4 regions of the Caldifermentibacillus hisashii genome follow, and region 2 is predicted to be linked to each of the others. Evidence: riboswitches for the same ligand, from Rfam matches in the RefSeq annotation. Region 2 holds a riboswitch; each other region holds the start of a gene.
What was found. Region 2 has a riboswitch for S-adenosylmethionine ahead of NSQ14_RS16430 (methionine ABC transporter ATP-binding protein). Riboswitches for the same ligand answer to the same signal wherever they lie in the genome.
Positions count from the first base shown of each region.

Region 1 (4,218 bases), 1.3 Mb from region 2:
TTCACAGGTGTTTTTATGCTGCTTGTCCCGGGATTTTTTCGGTCAACCGGAAAGGCATTTAAAGACGTTAAAAATTTGGCGACTGGTTTTCGTTTGAATAATTCCTTCTTGGCCATAAAATGAATTTGTCGCGGTAACAAGGCTACACCCAACCCGACAATATCAACCCAACCGATATGATTACAAGCAATAATAAAACCAGTATCTTTCGGAAGATTATCAAGGTTTTTTACCGTTATTTTCGAAAAAACCTTTAATATAATCGCTGCAATTTTTCCTAAAAAAGAATACAAAAGAGGTCACTCCCTGAAAAAACACATAATAAATAAAAATGGATACTTTATGATATAAACATAGAATAACAAAATATTTCTTCTTTATGAAGTGGAAATGGGGAAATGGTAGGATTCAGCTTAACTTTATTTTGCCTGGGTAACCAGCAAGCGGTCGAAATATATCTCATTACTGCAGGGCCAAACTTGCCAGAATATTTTCTGAGAGTCGGAGTTTAATTTCTATTGGACAAAAAGCTTTGAAAATAGAGCAGAAATGTCCCATAGGAGTGGACGAATCGCTCTCTATGAGACAAAAACATCGGAAAGTCAAACAAAAATGTCTCATAGAACGGCTCTATGGGACAAATCTAATAGAAAATTAAGCTGAATTGTCCCATAGGAGTGACCAAATCGCGCTCTTTTGGACCTTATAAATTGAAAAATACGAATTCGCAGCCTTGTGGGAATTTATACTTTACGTAAAAAAACAGCGAGTGTTTTTTACCCGCTGTTTACTCTATCTTCTATAAACCCCTTGTCTAGCTGAAACAGAAAGCTTCATCTAGTAAACATGTATCCTTTTTTCAATTTAAATTATTGTACCGCCGCTGTCGTTTCCACCGCCTTGGCAATCGCTTGTTCTAAGTCATAAATAATATCATCAACATGTTCAATACCGATGGATAAGCGAATTAATTCCGGAGTTGTTCCGGATAGCGCTAATTCTTCATCACTTAACTGGGAATGGGTGGTCGAGGCCGGATGAATAATCAGTGACTTCGCATCCCCAACATTGGCCACGTGGGAAAACAATTGAACATGATTGATAATCCTTCTACCTGCTTCTCTTCCTCCCTTTATACCGAATACGATCATCGAACCGGCACCGTGTCTTAAATATTTTTTTGCTAGCTCATAGGATGGATGATCTGCCAAGCCGGGATAAGATACCCATTCCACCGATGGATGGTCTTTCAAATATTGTGCTACTTTTAATGCATTTTCATTATGTCTTTCAATCCGAAGATGTAATGTTTCAAGACCAAGTAAAAAATAAAAAGCATTTTGCGGACTCAAGGAAGCACCGGTATCGCGCAATAATTGTACACGCAGCTTTGTAGCAAACGCAACATTTCCTAAATCTGCATATTTCAACCCGTGATATCCCGGATCCGGTTCATTAAAACTTGTAATCCGTTCATTCGTCCAATCAAAATTCCCTCCATCAACAACGATTCCGCCGATAGAAGTTCCGTGACCGCCAATCCATTTTGTTGCAGAATGAACGACGACATGCGCACCCCATTCAATTGGTTTTGCACTATAAGGAGCAAATGTGTTATCAATAATGAGCGGAACACCTACTTCGTTCGCAATTTTTGCTACTGCTTCAACATCAAATACTCGGAGACTTGGATTGCCGATAATTTCACCAAAAAATGCTTTCGTTTTTGGCGTAACAGCTTTACGAAAATTTTCCGGGTCACGAGCATCAACAAATTTTACTGTAATGCCAAATTTTTTTATTGTATTAGCAAATAAGTTGAACGTACCGCCGTATAAATTACTGTCAGCAACAATTTCATCTCCGCTCTCAGCAACATTTAAAACCGCATATGTAATTGCAGCAGATCCCGAAGCGGTTGCAACGGCAGCTGTACCGCCTTCCAGAGCCGCCACCCGTTTTTCAAAAACATCAACAGTCGGATTCATAATTCTAGTGTAAATATTACCCGGTTCTTTCAAGCCAAATAAATTTGCCGCATGTTCAGCATCCCGAAACACATAAGATGTCGTTTGGTAAATTGGAACAGCCCGGGAACCGGTAGTCGGATCTGCTTCTTGTCCTCCATGTAATAAAATCGTTTCGTCTTTATACTCTATCGTCATAAACAATTCCCCCTAAAATTTTGTAACAATAATTAAGTGAGCTTTTGCATACATCTTGCTCTTAGAGAGAATTGAAGAGGTACAAAAAATAAAAACCCCTTCAATAAGAAGAGGTTTGAAATTCATCCCTCCTCTTATCTCTCAGATCTACATCCTGACCTGTAGGAATTGGCACCTTTTCAAACCATGTTTGAAGGTTGCCGGGTTTCATCGGGCCTATTCCCTCCACCTCTCTTGATAAGAGTTTGTACTCACTTTTTTAAATTATTGTTAAAATGATTATACGGAATTGTTTTTATTTCGTCAATTATTTTTTTATGAAAAATTTACAAAATGTCCTATTTTTTCCTTAACGTCGATCAGTCTCTTCTTCCACATACGGATCTTTTTCAAACGGTGGAAGGTCGCCGAAAGTTGTCATAATCCCCTCTTCATTAAGGTCTTCCTCATATTTTTCATGTTGCCGGTTCGGATAAACAGTGATATTTTTCCCATACATATCAACGCCGACAAAGTTTTCATAATCCTCGACATATCCGACATTTTCTTCCGGTTCGATATTCACATCGTTATAATGCTTTTGCGGCTCGATGAAGTCTGAAGGTGTTTCACTCGTTCCCCAACTCGCCACCTCTTGCCAAGCATCTTCTGCATCGAAGCTTAAACCTTCATCATTCGAATCATCAAAATCAAATTTTCCGTACGGCGGCATTAAAACTCCTTCTTCCAACGGTCTCTGGTAGGAGATGACTTGATCCGGACTATGTTTTTTGCAATAAGTTGTGGTCGGTAATGCTTCCAATCTTTCCACAGGAATTTCTTCACCACAAACTTCACAAGTTCCATATGTACCATTTTCAATTGCATTCAGTGCCTTTTCAATATTTTTCAAATGATTGCCTTCATGTTCATTTAGAGCTAAATCTTTCCCGCGTTCAAATAATTCCGTTCCTTCATCTGCGGGATGATTATCATAACTCGATAATTCACCGGTGGATTCATGGGCATGTCCTTTATTCATACCAAATTGATCGTTTCCCTTAAGTCGTTTTTCCACATCCGCTTTTTCATCTAATAATATTGAACGGAAGGCATCAAGTTGTTGTTGTGATAACATATTTTTAACTCCTCCCATCTGTTTCGCTTAGTATTTGTAAAAAATTAAAAATCATGTTTGCTAATTTAAGGTGTTGCTATTTACGGACTTTGTGAATATCCTCTATATGATTAAACCCAAAAACTCCCACTTCCCATGTGATCTATTTCTCATTATACTGGGGTTTATAGGAGGGATATTGTGAAAGCTGTTATTTTTATTTTTTGCCTCATTATTTTTTCTATTTTAATTAGACGAGCATATCAAAACACAAAAAAAGTAAATATAAATCGCATTCAGTTAAAGACAAATACGAATCATGATGGAAAATTGACCATTCTACATTTAACCGATATGCACCTTGAAAATATATCCGTTTCTCCAGAGGATCTTAAACAAATGGTACAAAACCAAAAAATAGATTTAATTGCATTAACCGGTGATTATTTGGACCGCAAACGTACGATTCCGAAACTAATTCCTTATCTCCAACTATTTAAGGAAATCAATCCCCAATATGGAATATTTGCCGTTTTTGGCAATCACGACTATGTGCTAAAAGAAAAAAATTTTACTAAACTAAAAAATTTATTAGAAAATTATGGGTGTAAAACACTACAAAATGAACATGTGACAATTGAAACAAATGGTCAGCTTATCAATATTATTGGAATTGATGATTACAGTACAGGGAGAAGCAATATAGAAAAAGCGTATAATCATGCACCGGCTGGTTTCCATCTTGTGTTAACGCATGACCCAAATGTTGTGCTGAAAATGACAGATGTCCCGTTTGATTATCTTCTTTCCGGTCATTTCCACGGTGGACAAATATACTGGCCGAAACCATATCATCTAGTTAAAATGGGAGAACTGGCTCGTAAAAAAATCATTAAAGGACTTCATTACTATAAGGGAAAACCTTTTTATATCAGTGAAGGACTCGGCCAAACAGGT
Region 1 is NZ_CP155467.1:2,108,735-2,112,952, forward strand. It holds gene NSQ14_RS09930 (lysophospholipid acyltransferase family protein) at 1-293, opposite strand, end outside; gene NSQ14_RS09935 (O-acetylhomoserine aminocarboxypropyltransferase/cysteine synthase family protein) at 870-2,165, opposite strand; SAM riboswitch class I at 2,297-2,409, opposite strand; gene NSQ14_RS09940 (yteA family sporulation protein) at 2,515-3,282, opposite strand; gene NSQ14_RS09945 (metallophosphoesterase) at 3,463-4,218, shown strand, end outside.
Region 1: it holds a riboswitch for S-adenosylmethionine, as region 2 does, so the genes downstream of both, NSQ14_RS09935 (O-acetylhomoserine aminocarboxypropyltransferase/cysteine synthase family protein) here and NSQ14_RS16430 (methionine ABC transporter ATP-binding protein) in region 2, are expected to answer to the same signal.

Region 2 (4,218 bases):
GGTAAACCCATCCGGTACCGGAAGCCATGCGAAAAAAGACCCTTTTGGGGCAGTAACATCCCAGCCGATTTGTTTGCATGCATCAACAAAAGCATTGCGCCTAGATTCATAGCGAGCAACTAACTCTTTTACACATGTTTGATCCCCGCTTAATGCGGCAATGGCTGCTTTTTGCACTGCGGGAAAAAGGCTGACATAAAGATGATCCTGAATCAAGTTTATTGCTTCGATAATGGTCGGGTTACCAACTGCGAATCCGACGCGCCAGCCGGCCATATTATAAGTTTTGGACAAAGTATACATTTCCACACCAATATCCTTTGCGCCATCCGCTTGCAAGAAACTAACCGGTTTTTTTCCGTCGAACCCAATGGCACCATAAGCGAAATCATGCATGACCGTTATCTCATGTTTTTTTGCCAATTTCACAGTTTGATTGAAAAAGTCAAGATTCGCAACAGCTCCGGTCGGATTGTTCGGGTAATTTAAGTAGAGCAGTTTTGCCGCATCCAATACATCACTGGAAATGGCATTATAATCCGGTAAAAAGTGATTTTCCGCCTTCAATGGAAATAGCTCATATTCTACGCCTGCCAACACAACTCCCGATAAATAATCAGGATAGCCCGGGTCCGGTAAAAGCATGAGGTCGCCCGGGTTAAGTAAGCACATGGGAAGCTCGACCAAACCCGCTTTTGCGCCAAAAAGAATGGCCACTTCACGCACCGGATCCACATCTACATCGTATTCTTTTTTGTAAAAATCACACACCGCTTCCTTTAATTCGAGAAGTCCGCGGAATGGTGAATATTTGTGCGTATTTGGATCTTCAACCGCTTTTTGTAATGCTTGAACGATATGTTTCGGTGTCGGTTGATCCGGATTCCCTTGGCCGAGGTTAATGACATCACGACCATCCTCAATGGCTTTATTCACCTTTCCGACCAAGTTTGCAAAGAATTGGGTCGGTAAACTCTTTAGCTTTTCTGAGTAGTCCATTTTATCTCACCTTTTGTATGGAAAATTGGTTTACATAATAAAGTTTATTTTAAAAAAACGAACAAAATTGGTGTTATACATGAAAATCGTTAGCATTATCCATCCAATGAATAATTGAATATGTTTGCAATTTTAACACTAATTTTATAATCTAAAAATATATATGTCTAGTGGGTGATGATAATGAAAATGGCAATTGTACAGATGGATATTGCTTTTGGTGAACCGGAAAAAAATTTTTTGCAAGTAGAAAGTTTTATTTCACAAGCGGCCAAGCAAGATGCCGATGTGATTGTTTTCCCGGAAATGTGGAATACGGGATATGCCTTGAAAGGACTCGAAACGTTGGCAGATAAAAATGGAGAGCAGACAAAAAATATGCTTAGCCGACTTGCAAAACAACACGCTATGCATATTGTCGGCGGTTCTGTTGCAACAAAAAAAGCTCAAGGGTTCTTCAACACGATGTATGTGGCAAATAGGAATGGGGACATTGTCGTAGAATATGATAAAGCCCATTTATTTCCGTTAATGGATGAACCTGTTTATATGCAGCCCGGGCAAGCGAAAAATATTTTTAAGCTGGATCATGTGGAATGTGGTGGTGTCATTTGTTTTGATTTACGTTTCCCAGAATGGATTCGGGCACATGTGCTTGATGGAGCGAAAATAATGTTTATCCCGGCTGAATGGCCGAAACAACGGATGGATCATTGGGAAATCTTGTTGCAGGCCCGTGCAATTGAAAATCAATGTTTCGTAGTTGCAGTCAATCGGGTAGGAAATGACCCGGATAATGAATACAATGGGCATTCGATGATTATTTCACCGTGGGGAGAAGTGTATTTAAGCGGTGAAGAAGGAGAAGGCATCTTTTATGCAGATATCCCGCTAGACGAGGTTGATCGTGTTCGAAACACCATTCCGATTTTTCATGCACGCCGGCCGGAATTATATTAAAAAATTACTATTGTCATAGTTCCGGTCCTAAAAACCAATCTTTTGGAAAATTAATTTTGATTATAATATTGACAGACTTAGTAACAATCATTAAAATAAAATTTATAAAAATTATATACGGAAAACATTTATCTTATCACGAGTGACTGAGGGACAGGCCCTATGAAGTCACAGCAACCCCCTGAAAAGGGAAGGTGCTAACTCCTGCAGATTGGTTCGCCATCTGAGAGATAAGAGTTTGAGATCAATAGATGTCAATGCTCCTTTCAGATGAGAGGGGCATTTTTTGTTGGTGGCATTTTGTGCGTAATGGTGAACACATTGCCGGAGATTCATATAGTAGGATTTTCATGGACATGAGAGAGGGGTAACCATGATTGATATAAAGAATTTAACAAAAACATATTTTTCAAAAGATCGTGAAGTAAAAGCAGTCGATAATGTTTCTATCACTATTCACGATGAAGAAATATTTGGTATCGTGGGCTATTCGGGAGCGGGAAAAAGTTCATTATTGCGTTGTATCAATTTACTGGAACGACCGACTTCCGGAAAAATTACGGTTGATGGGGTGGATTTAACCAAGCTGGATAGCAAAAGGTTACGTCAAGCACGTTTAAAAATTGGAATGATTTTCCAACACTTTAACTTGGTGAGTCAAAAAACAGTGGCAGAAAATATTGCTTTTGCATTAAAAGCATCGAAAACACCGAAAAACAAAATTGAGAAACGGGTGGCTGAGCTGCTCGACATGGTCGGTCTAGCGGACAAAAAAGATGTTTATCCCGGGCAACTTAGCGGCGGGCAAAAACAGCGGGTCGGAATTGCCAGAGCTTTAGCGAATAATCCAAAAGTCCTGCTATGTGATGAAGCAACATCGGCATTGGATCCAACGACAACAAAATCAATTTTAAATTTGCTTAAAAAAATTAATAAAGAGTTAAACATTACCATCATCATCATTACTCATGAAATGGATGTCGTCAAAGAAATCTGTCATCGTATGGCAATTATGGAGAATGGTAGAATCGTAGAACAGGGGAATGTGTATGATATTTTTGCTTCCCCGAAAGAACAGCTGACGAAGGAATTTATTCAAAGTGTCGTATCCTTTGATTTACCGAAAGCAACTTTACGATTGGTGAAAGGAACCTTAGTGAAGTTGCTGTTTAGGGGTGAGGTTGCCGGTGAAGGGGTGGTATCGGAAACATTAAAGAAGTTTCAAATTAACGGAAATTTTCTACATGGTTCCATTGAATACATCCAGGAACGGCCACTGGGAATTTTTATTATGGAACTTACCGGCGATCAAGAAGAAATAAATAAAGCGATTCACTATATTGAACATCGAAACGCGGAAGTGGAGGTGCTGAACAATGGAATTTGATGTTGCCCATTTAGTTGAAATGCTGCCGGAAATACAGACTTCATTTTTACAAACATTGTACATGGTGGGAATTTCCTTACTAGTCTCCTTGTTGATTGGATTGCCATTAGGGTTCTTACTTTTTGTAACGGACAAAGGTTTATTTTGGCAAAACCGGGTAATTAACTTAGTAATCGGATTTATTGTGAACGTCATCCGTTCGATCCCATTTATTATATTACTAGTTGCCTTAATCCCGTTAACCATTTTCCTTGTAGGGACAACGATTGGACCTACAGCAGCAAGTGTCTCTTTGTCGGTTGCGGCCATTCCGTTTTTTGCCCGGCTTGTGGAAAGTGCGTTGCGGGAAATTGATTACGGGGTGATTGAAGCAGCCATTGCAGCCGGTGGAACCCCTTGGATGATTATTAAGGATGTTCTTTTACCGGAAGCAAAATCCGGAATCATTTCCAGTGTAACGATTACAATTATTAGTCTGGTCGGAACTTCGGCTATGGCCGGTACAGTTGGAGGCGGCGGAATCGGTGACTTGGCAATCCGCTTTGGTTATTACCGTTACGACGACACCATCATGTTCACAACCGTTATTATCCTCATTATACTTGTCCAAATCATTCAAGTGATCGGGGATTTGTTGGCAAGAGCTGTTAATAAAAACAAATAAGACTAAGGTAACATGCTGCTTAATAATCTTGCAGTTATATAAAAAATATGATGGAGGAAATAAAATGAAAAAAATAAAATCGATTCTAATTGTTTTATCTTCAATCTTCTTACTTGCTGCTTGCGGAAACAGTGGGAGCAAAGAATCATCAGGAAGTAAGGAACATGCAGAAAAGAAAGAAATAAAAATCGGTGCAACAGCCGGTCCA
Region 2 is NZ_CP155467.1:3,393,584-3,397,801, reverse strand. It holds gene NSQ14_RS16440 (pyridoxal phosphate-dependent aminotransferase) at 1-999, opposite strand, end outside; gene NSQ14_RS16435 (carbon-nitrogen family hydrolase) at 1,183-1,959, shown strand; SAM riboswitch class I at 2,090-2,196, shown strand; gene NSQ14_RS16430 (methionine ABC transporter ATP-binding protein) at 2,333-3,346, shown strand; gene NSQ14_RS16425 (methionine ABC transporter permease) at 3,336-4,010, shown strand; gene NSQ14_RS16420 (MetQ/NlpA family ABC transporter substrate-binding protein) at 4,075-4,218, shown strand, end outside.

Region 3 (4,218 bases), 1.6 Mb from region 2:
TCACTAGTCAAACCACCCTCTTTTTCTAAAATCGTCAGGATCGTTTGATGAACATCGCGAGCCATATGCTTTTCATCTCCACACACATAAACAACAGCCCCGTCTTCCAGCCATTGATAAAATTCTTTCCTTTTTTCAAGCATTCGGTGTTGGACATAAACTTTTTCCGCCTGATCCCGCGAAAAAGCAACATCCATTTTCGTTAACACCCCATTTTTTAACCATTTTTGCCATTCAACTTGATATAAGAAGTCTGAGGAGAAATGTTGATCACCAAAAAATAACCAACTTTTCCCTGTAATTCCTTCTGCTTCACGCTCTTGCAAAAATGCCCGAAATGGTGCTACACCTGTTCCCGGCCCGATCATAATAATTGGTGTATCCGGGTTACTTGGCAGTTTAAAGTTTGGATTTTGATCCACATAGACAGACAACATATCGCCGGGTTGAATCCGCTCGGCAATTTGAGAGGAACATACACCTTTTCGATTGCGACCATGGGCTTGGAAACGGACGGCACTGATGGTGAGATGTACTTCATCCGGATTTGCTTTTAAGCTGCTGGCAATTGAATACTGGCGCGCCGGCAATTTTCTTAGAATATGAATAAAATCAACGGGTTTAAGTTGTACCGGTCGAAAATCCCGGACAAAATCAAGTAAATCCCGACCATCTAAATAAGCTTTTACTTTTTCTTCATTGCCCGGTGCTGCAAGTTTCTTTAACTCTTCATTATGAAACAGTTCAGCTGCCGCCTGAATAAATGATTTCGTTAGTCTAGTAATCTCAAATTTGGAGAGCAAGGCTTTTCGCAATGAATAAATATCACCTTCCTCGTTAATTTGCACCGATTCTTCCGGGTTCCATCCGAGTTCATTGATTAAACTGTCAACAAGTTCCGGATCATTTTCCGGTAAGATGGCTAAACTGTCTCCCGGCTCAAAAGTCAGACCGGAATCTTCCAACGATAACACAAGGTGGCGGGTTTCTTTATTCGAACCACGACCATTTAAACTAATATTTTCAAGTACTTCAGCCGGATAAGGATTCTTTTTCGAATAAACCGACTGTTTTTCCTCCAACAGAGTAGCCGCCGCTTGCTTTTCCGAAACAGATATGGCCGATGCATTTGCATTGCTTGTTTCATGTAAGACGGCAACTACTCCGCTCATCCATTGTTCTGCCGGATCCTCAAAATCAACATCACAATCAACCCTTGGATAGAGCCGTTCTCCTCCTAATTCTTCCAAACGTTTGTCAAAGTCCTTCCCGGTTTGACAGAAAAATTCGTATGACTCGTCACCTAATGCAAGCACAGAAAATCGGACATTTTCTAATTTTGGTGCCCGCTTACTATGTAAAAATTCATAAAAAGACCGGGCATTTTCCGGGGGCTCCCCTTCCCCATGGGTACTCGTGATGATTAATAAATCTTGAACTTTCTTCAAATTTTGCGGTTTAAAGTCGTCCATCGAAAATGATTGCACCGGTAATTGTTTTGCTTGTAATTTTTCAACAATCGTACTTGCCAACGATTGCCCATTGCCCGTTTCAGAACCAAACAGTACGGTTACTTCACGAGTTTGAATGGATTGTTCCATTTTCGGGGCAGCTGTTTGATCAACTTGCACGCTTTGTTCATACCCGGCAATGAACGGGTAGGACAGGAACCCGCACAACCATATTTTTTGTGCTTCGGTTAATGTCGGGATTAACCTGTTCAAATATTCTCGTTGTTCTTCATTAAATGGGCTGTTATTCACGTTAAATTGCAAAACGTTTCACCTCATCATTTCTTATGTTACAATCTATAAAACAGTATTCATATTAAAATAGTATGTTTTTAAATTATGATTATCCAACTTTGCGACAAATGAACCGGGTCTTTATTTGGATTTTTCAATTTTGCAACAAATCAAATCGGTCCTCCATTCGGTTCCCCATTTTGTTTCAAAGAACCGGATCTTTAATTCTGGTTTCCCAATTTTCCAACAAATTAATTTAGTCCCAATTTGATTCCCATTTTGTTTCAATGAACCGGTCCTCAATTCGCCGGGGTATGTAGACCGCATTCTATTTTATTAAAACCGGCCCATCTTCCGGCACGTTGATTATTTGGATCTGTAACCGGCAATGTGCACGGCTCACAACCAATGCTCGGGTATCCTTGATCATGTAAAATATTATATGGCAACTCATTTTGACGGATATATGACCAAACATCTTCCCAAGTCCAGTATATTAATGGACAAATTTTAATAGATTTAAATCTTTCGTCCTTATTGACAAAATCTGTATTCTTTCTGCTTGGAGACTGTTCCCTGCGAAGTCCGGAAATCCAAGCCGGGACTCCATACAAAACTTCTTCCAACGGCCTTATTTTTCGCAAAAAACAACATAAATCAGGCTCTGTTTTCCACAACTCCGGCCCGTACTTTTTTGCTTGTTCCTCCAAAGTCAGCTTCGGTTTTTTTAGTTGAATATTTAAACTCGGGTATTTGATTTTTACTTTTTCAATCAATTCATATGTTTCCTTAAAATGAACGCCGGTATCGAGAAAAACAATCGTTGCTTCCGGTTGAACTTTTGCAATCAGATCCACTAAGACAATTCCCTCTGCCCCAAAGCTACAGGCGTAAACAACGGAATTTCCATATGTCTCATATGCCCATTGTAAAACAGGCAACGCCCCTTTTGTTTCATCTGTAAACCGTTGATTCTTGAAAGGATCATCTGTAAAGTTATCATATAAAATCCGCTGTTCAATCATCATTTCACCCCTAAAAAAATCCCTTCTTCATTTTGATAAATAAGAAGGGATAGATTTAATCATATTCCTTCTTATCTTCCAGACATTTGTCTGCAGGAGTTGGCACAGTGTTTTTAAACCTGTTGCCGAGGTTTCTTCGGGCCTGTCCCTCCACCTCTCTTGATAAGAATATCATCTTTTCCTATAATTTTAGTATGAATTAAGTTTAAACTGTGTTATTTTAAAAGTCAATAAGTTTTTTGAAAATATGACCTATTTCCCTTTTTGACTCTTTTCTATATAGGCTAAGTACTTGCCGACAACGTCCATATCATAACATTTATACAAAACTCTTGAACCGACCACATCTTCTATTTCATTAAATAAAAAACGTCCCTCTTCATCTAAAATAAAATCAATCCCGACAAAATCAAACTGTGCAAGTTGTGCGATTTTCTTAACCAATCTCTTTTCATCGTCACTCAGTGAATACGGTTCAACCTTCCCACCTAAAGAAAAATTTGCTTTAAAGCTCTTTTCCGAATATCTTTTGACAGCTGCCAAAATTTCGTTTCCCATAACAAACACACGAATGTCAACGCCGGGATTTGTACAAACTTCCTGCAAAATAAACTCGTCACCGGAAAATGTGGCTAGTTTTTCTGTCAATTCCTTTTCGTTAGCAATGAAAAATACTTCTCTACCTCCGTGTCCGGCAACTGATTTTAAAATGAGCGGAAAATCACCGCCAAACTGCTCAACACAAAAATCATGCCGGTTTCCAATCCAAGTTTTCACAGATTTAATGCCATGTGAGTTGATAAATTGATGGGTTTTCCCTTTATGATTACAAATTTCTGTTATAAAAGCAGAATTAAACACTCGGCACCCCATCTTTTCAAAATGCGTTGCAATGATACTATTCCGGCTCCGATTAATAACAAAATTCGGTGTCACTAATCGCTTTCTTCTAGCTTCTGCGTAAAATTGTTCATCAATTCCAAGGAAAAGTTCATCCGTTAAAACAAGGCCAATCGTTAACCCATGTTCCTGTGCCCTTTCGATAAATTGTTCTGCAAACCATTGATTTTTCTTATAATCATCCCGTCCGTAAATCAGTAAACCACTATGCATTACCAATTCTCTCCAATATGTAATCAAAAATATATTCCGACACGTCGATGCCGGTGCAATCAAACACATTTTTTATATGGGCATTGGAATTCACTTCACAGATTATCGGTTCATCATTATCACCAAATAAAAGGTCAACACCGGAAAAATCCGCTCCCACCGCTTGTGATGCTTTTATGGCCAACTCCTTAAAAGTTCGCGGGGGATCGAACTTTTGCATCATCCCGCCATTTGTTACATTCGCACGAAAATCTATCTCATTGAATCTGAGCATGGAAGCCACAACTTGATCCCCAACCACATACAATCGGGCATCTTTACCGGTACTGGATGAA
Region 3 is NZ_CP155467.1:992,950-997,167, reverse strand. It holds gene NSQ14_RS04635 (assimilatory sulfite reductase (NADPH) flavoprotein subunit) at 1-1,775, opposite strand, end outside; gene NSQ14_RS04630 (phosphoadenylyl-sulfate reductase) at 2,045-2,770, opposite strand; SAM riboswitch class I at 2,839-2,939, opposite strand; gene NSQ14_RS04625 (ATP-grasp domain-containing protein) at 3,023-3,883, opposite strand; gene NSQ14_RS04620 (RimK family alpha-L-glutamate ligase) at 3,876-4,218, opposite strand, start outside.
Region 3: it holds a riboswitch for S-adenosylmethionine, as region 2 does, so the genes downstream of both, NSQ14_RS04630 (phosphoadenylyl-sulfate reductase) here and NSQ14_RS16430 (methionine ABC transporter ATP-binding protein) in region 2, are expected to answer to the same signal.

Region 4 (4,218 bases), 520 kb from region 2:
TATTGAGATAGGAATCTTCCTGCCCGTTAAAATAATAAATGTAGTATAATTGAGATAGCCGTAGTGATAATAATCTATCCATGCAAAATCTATGATTGGTGATGATAATGAAACTGACTTCTTATACAGATTTTTCTTTACGAACATTGATCTATTTAGCTTCACTTGAAACAGATAGACTTTGCAATATTCAGGAAATTTCAGATGCCTATGGTATTTCAAAAAATCATTTAATGAAAGTGGTTCATCACTTAGGAAAGCTTGGAATTATTGAAACCGTACGGGGAAGAAACGGGGGTTTTCGTTTGGCCCTTCCACCCGGCGACATCAATATCGGTAAACTTGTCCGGCAAACAGAAGATGGTTTTTATTTAGTTGATTGTTTTAATCCCGACACCCCGAATGCTTGTGTCATTACTCCGGTTTGCGGACTTTCTCATATATTAAGAGAAGCTTTACAGGCGTATCTTCATGTTTTGGATAAGTATACACTGGCCGATATTGTAAAGTCGCCCGAGGCCTATCAGGAATTACTATTTAAAGAAATACAATGAGTAGCAAACCATAGTTATACAAATCTGAAATCAATTTCTAAAATCTCTTTATTAGGATTTAACTTCTCCCATGGACTTTATAACTCAAGAAAGGGGCTGTCCAGAAAGTCATTTTTTCGACTTTTGGATGCCCCTTTCTTGTTTAAAAAACTTGATAAATCAATATTTTAAATGATTCGATATTAGAAGTTCTCCACAATAATTATCCCATTGCTGCTTTTTTCAATAACTCAGCTTTATCTGTTCGTTCCCACGGCAAGTTTATATCCGTCCGACCAAAATGTCCGTATGCCGCTGTTTGTTTATAAATCGGTCTGCGTAAATCAAGCATTTTGATAATTCCGGCCGGTCTTAAGTCAAAATGTTTACGGACTAGATCAACTAAAACTGCTTCATCAACTTGCCCCGTCCCGAATGTATCAATAGAAATTGAAACCGGTTGGGCAACCCCAATCGCATAAGCAAGCTGTACTTCACATTTATCGGCAAGTCCGGCTGCAACAATATTTTTCGCCACATATCGGGCAGCATAAGAAGCGGAACGATCCACTTTCGTCGGGTCTTTTCCGGAGAACGCACCGCCACCATGATGAGCATAACCCCCATATGTATCGACAATGATTTTTCTCCCCGTTAACCCGGCATCACCTTGTGGTCCACCGACAACAAAACGGCCAGTCGGATTAATAAAAAATTTCGTTTTATCATCAATAAACTCGTTTGGAACAACCTTTTTAATAACGAATTCATGAATATCCTTTTTTATCTGATCCAAATTTACTTCTGGGTGGTGTTGTGTTGAAATAACAATTGTATCGATTCGAACCGGTTTGCCATTTTCATCATATTCTACAGTTACTTGAGTTTTCCCGTCCGGACGCAAATATGGAATAATTTCTTCTTTTCTAACTTCAGCAAGCCTCCGTGCCAGCCGATGCGCTAATGATATCGGAAGCGGCATCAACTCACTCGTTTCATTGCAGGCAAAACCAAACATCAACCCTTGGTCTCCGGCACCGATTGCTTCGATTTCATCATCAGTCATCAAGCCTTCGCGCGCTTCCAAAGCTTGGTTAACGCCCATCGCAATATCCGGTGATTGTTCATCGATGGCTGTCAATACGCCACAGGTCTCTGCATCAAACCCATATTTTGCCCGCGTATAACCAATTTCCCGAACCGTATCCCGTACTATTTTTGGAATATCAACATAAGAAGTTGTGGAAATTTCTCCAAATACAAGCACTAACCCGGTTGTAATGGATGTTTCCGCAGCAACACGGGCATTCGGATCTTCGCTTAAAATCGCATCCAGAATCGCATCTGATATTTGATCGCAAATTTTATCCGGATGTCCTTCCGTTACCGACTCTGAAGTAAATAGATGTCGTGTCCCCATAATTTTCCTCCTTAAAATCGCGCTGGCATTCATTTTATAAAAGTAAAAGCCAGCTTTTTATTTGAAACGGATACAAGCCAATGCCCAGGATCAACATCGGAACGTTTTTAAAACATCTGCTTTATTATATTAATAAGCATTCCCCATTCAAATTGGAGATATAATTATACAAAAATCTAAAGAAAACTCGGTGACTGCCGAGCCATTAGGCGAAAGCAGAGCCGTAATTGCACTTATGCGTTAGGAAAGTAGAAATTGAAAAATTTCTACTTTCCTATTAGCAAAAAAAAACACCTTCCCATGAGGAAAGGTTGCGCACGTCTTCCTTTCACTCTTATCGTTCAAGGAATCACCTTGCATCGGTTAGCACCTTACTTGCAATAAGTAGGTTGCCGGGTTTCCTCGGGCCTGTCCCTCCACCATCTCGGGATAAGAGTATCCGTTATAGATAAATCATACATGATATGAGAAATATGTCAATTGTTTTAAACAGAGATTAAAAAAGTTTTTTAGAAAACCAATTCAATTCCGTTATCTAAATTAGAAAAATGAGCTTAAAAATGAATGGAAAATGGGGCAATTTTTTTCTTTGAATAGTATAGACTAATAAAATATATATGTTATACTATTTTTCGAAGGGTATGAGAAAATAACAAAGGGGAAGGTTTACTAATGAAAATGGTAAGTACGGTAAACAGTCTGTATGAATTAGTAAATGGAAATAATATTTTAGTACAATTATCCGTTCCACAGTTAATGGAAAAAATTATTAACAATAAAGAAGGCTTACTAACTGACAAAGGTGCAATCAGTGTAACAACCGGGAAGTATACGGGGAGATCACCGAAAGATAAATATATTGTTCAAGAAAACTCTGTGCTGAATAAAATCGATTGGGGCAGTGTCAACCAACCAATCTCAAAAAAAGTATTTAACAGATTGTATCATAAAGTTTTGCATTATTTAAAACACAAGAAAGAACTGTACGTGTTTAAAGGATTTGCCGGCGAAGACAAATTATATCAACTGCCAATCCAGGTGATAACCGAATATGCATGGCATAATTTATTTGCCCATCAGTTGTTTATCCGCCCAACCGAAGAAGAATTGAAAAATCACCAAAGTCAATTTACAGTTATTTTTGCACCGGATTTCAAAGCTGATCCGGTCATTGATGGCGTTAGATCGGAAACATTTATTATTATTTCTTTTGAAGAGAAGGTTGTTCTGATTGGTGGAACAGAATATGCCGGTGAAATGAAAAAATCAATTTTTACAATTATGAACTATTTGCTTCCCGAGCAAGATATTTTCTCTATGCATTGCTCTGCCAATGTCGGGGATGACGGGGATGTTGCACTGTTCTTTGGCTTATCCGGTACCGGTAAAACAACGCTATCAACAGATAAAAACCGGCGTTTAATCGGGGATGATGAACATGGCTGGTCGAATCACGGCGTGTTTAATATTGAAGGCGGATGCTATGCGAAGTGCATTCATCTATCCCGAGAAAAAGAACCGCAAATCTATGATGCGATTAAATTCGGGGCCGTTTTAGAAAATGTTGTAGTAAACGAGAATACAAGAATACCGGATTTTGATAATGGTAGTTTAACGGAGAATACACGGGCCGCTTACCCGATTGATGCGATCGATAATATTGTTCAACCAAGTGTAGCCGGTCACCCGTCAACGATTATTTTCTTAACGGCCGATGCATTCGGCGTACTTCCACCGATTTCAAAATTGACAAAAGAACAAGCCATGTATCATTTCTTGAGCGGGTATACAAGCAAACTTGCCGGGACAGAACGTGGGGTGACTGAACCGGAAGCGACCTTTTCCACCTGCTACGGTGCACCGTTCTTACCTTTACCGGCCAAGCGTTATGCGGAAATGCTCGGCAAAAAAATTGATGAGCATAAGGTGCAAGTATTTTTAGTCAATACCGGTTGGACAGGCGGCGTTTACGGTGTAGGCAACCGTATGAAGCTTGCTTACACTAGGGCAATGGTGCAAGCTGCGATTGAAGGAAAATTGAAACATGTGGAGACCGTCAAGGATGAAATTTTTGGACTTCATATCCCGGTTCATGTTCCCGGTGTTCCGGATGAGGTGCTTTTACCGAATAAAACATGGAAAGATGAATTGGCCTATAAAGGAAAAGCAAAAGAATTAGCAGGGAAGTTCCGGGAAAACTTTAAGAAATTTACCGATATTGATGCGGAAATTGAGAAACTTGGAGGACCAATTGCGTAATAACTG
Region 4 is NZ_CP155467.1:2,870,718-2,874,935, forward strand. It holds gene NSQ14_RS13920 (Rrf2 family transcriptional regulator) at 108-554, shown strand; gene metK (methionine adenosyltransferase) at 757-1,953, opposite strand; SAM riboswitch class I at 2,285-2,389, opposite strand; gene pckA (phosphoenolpyruvate carboxykinase (ATP)) at 2,632-4,212, shown strand.
Region 4: it holds a riboswitch for S-adenosylmethionine, as region 2 does, so the genes downstream of both, metK (methionine adenosyltransferase) here and NSQ14_RS16430 (methionine ABC transporter ATP-binding protein) in region 2, are expected to answer to the same signal.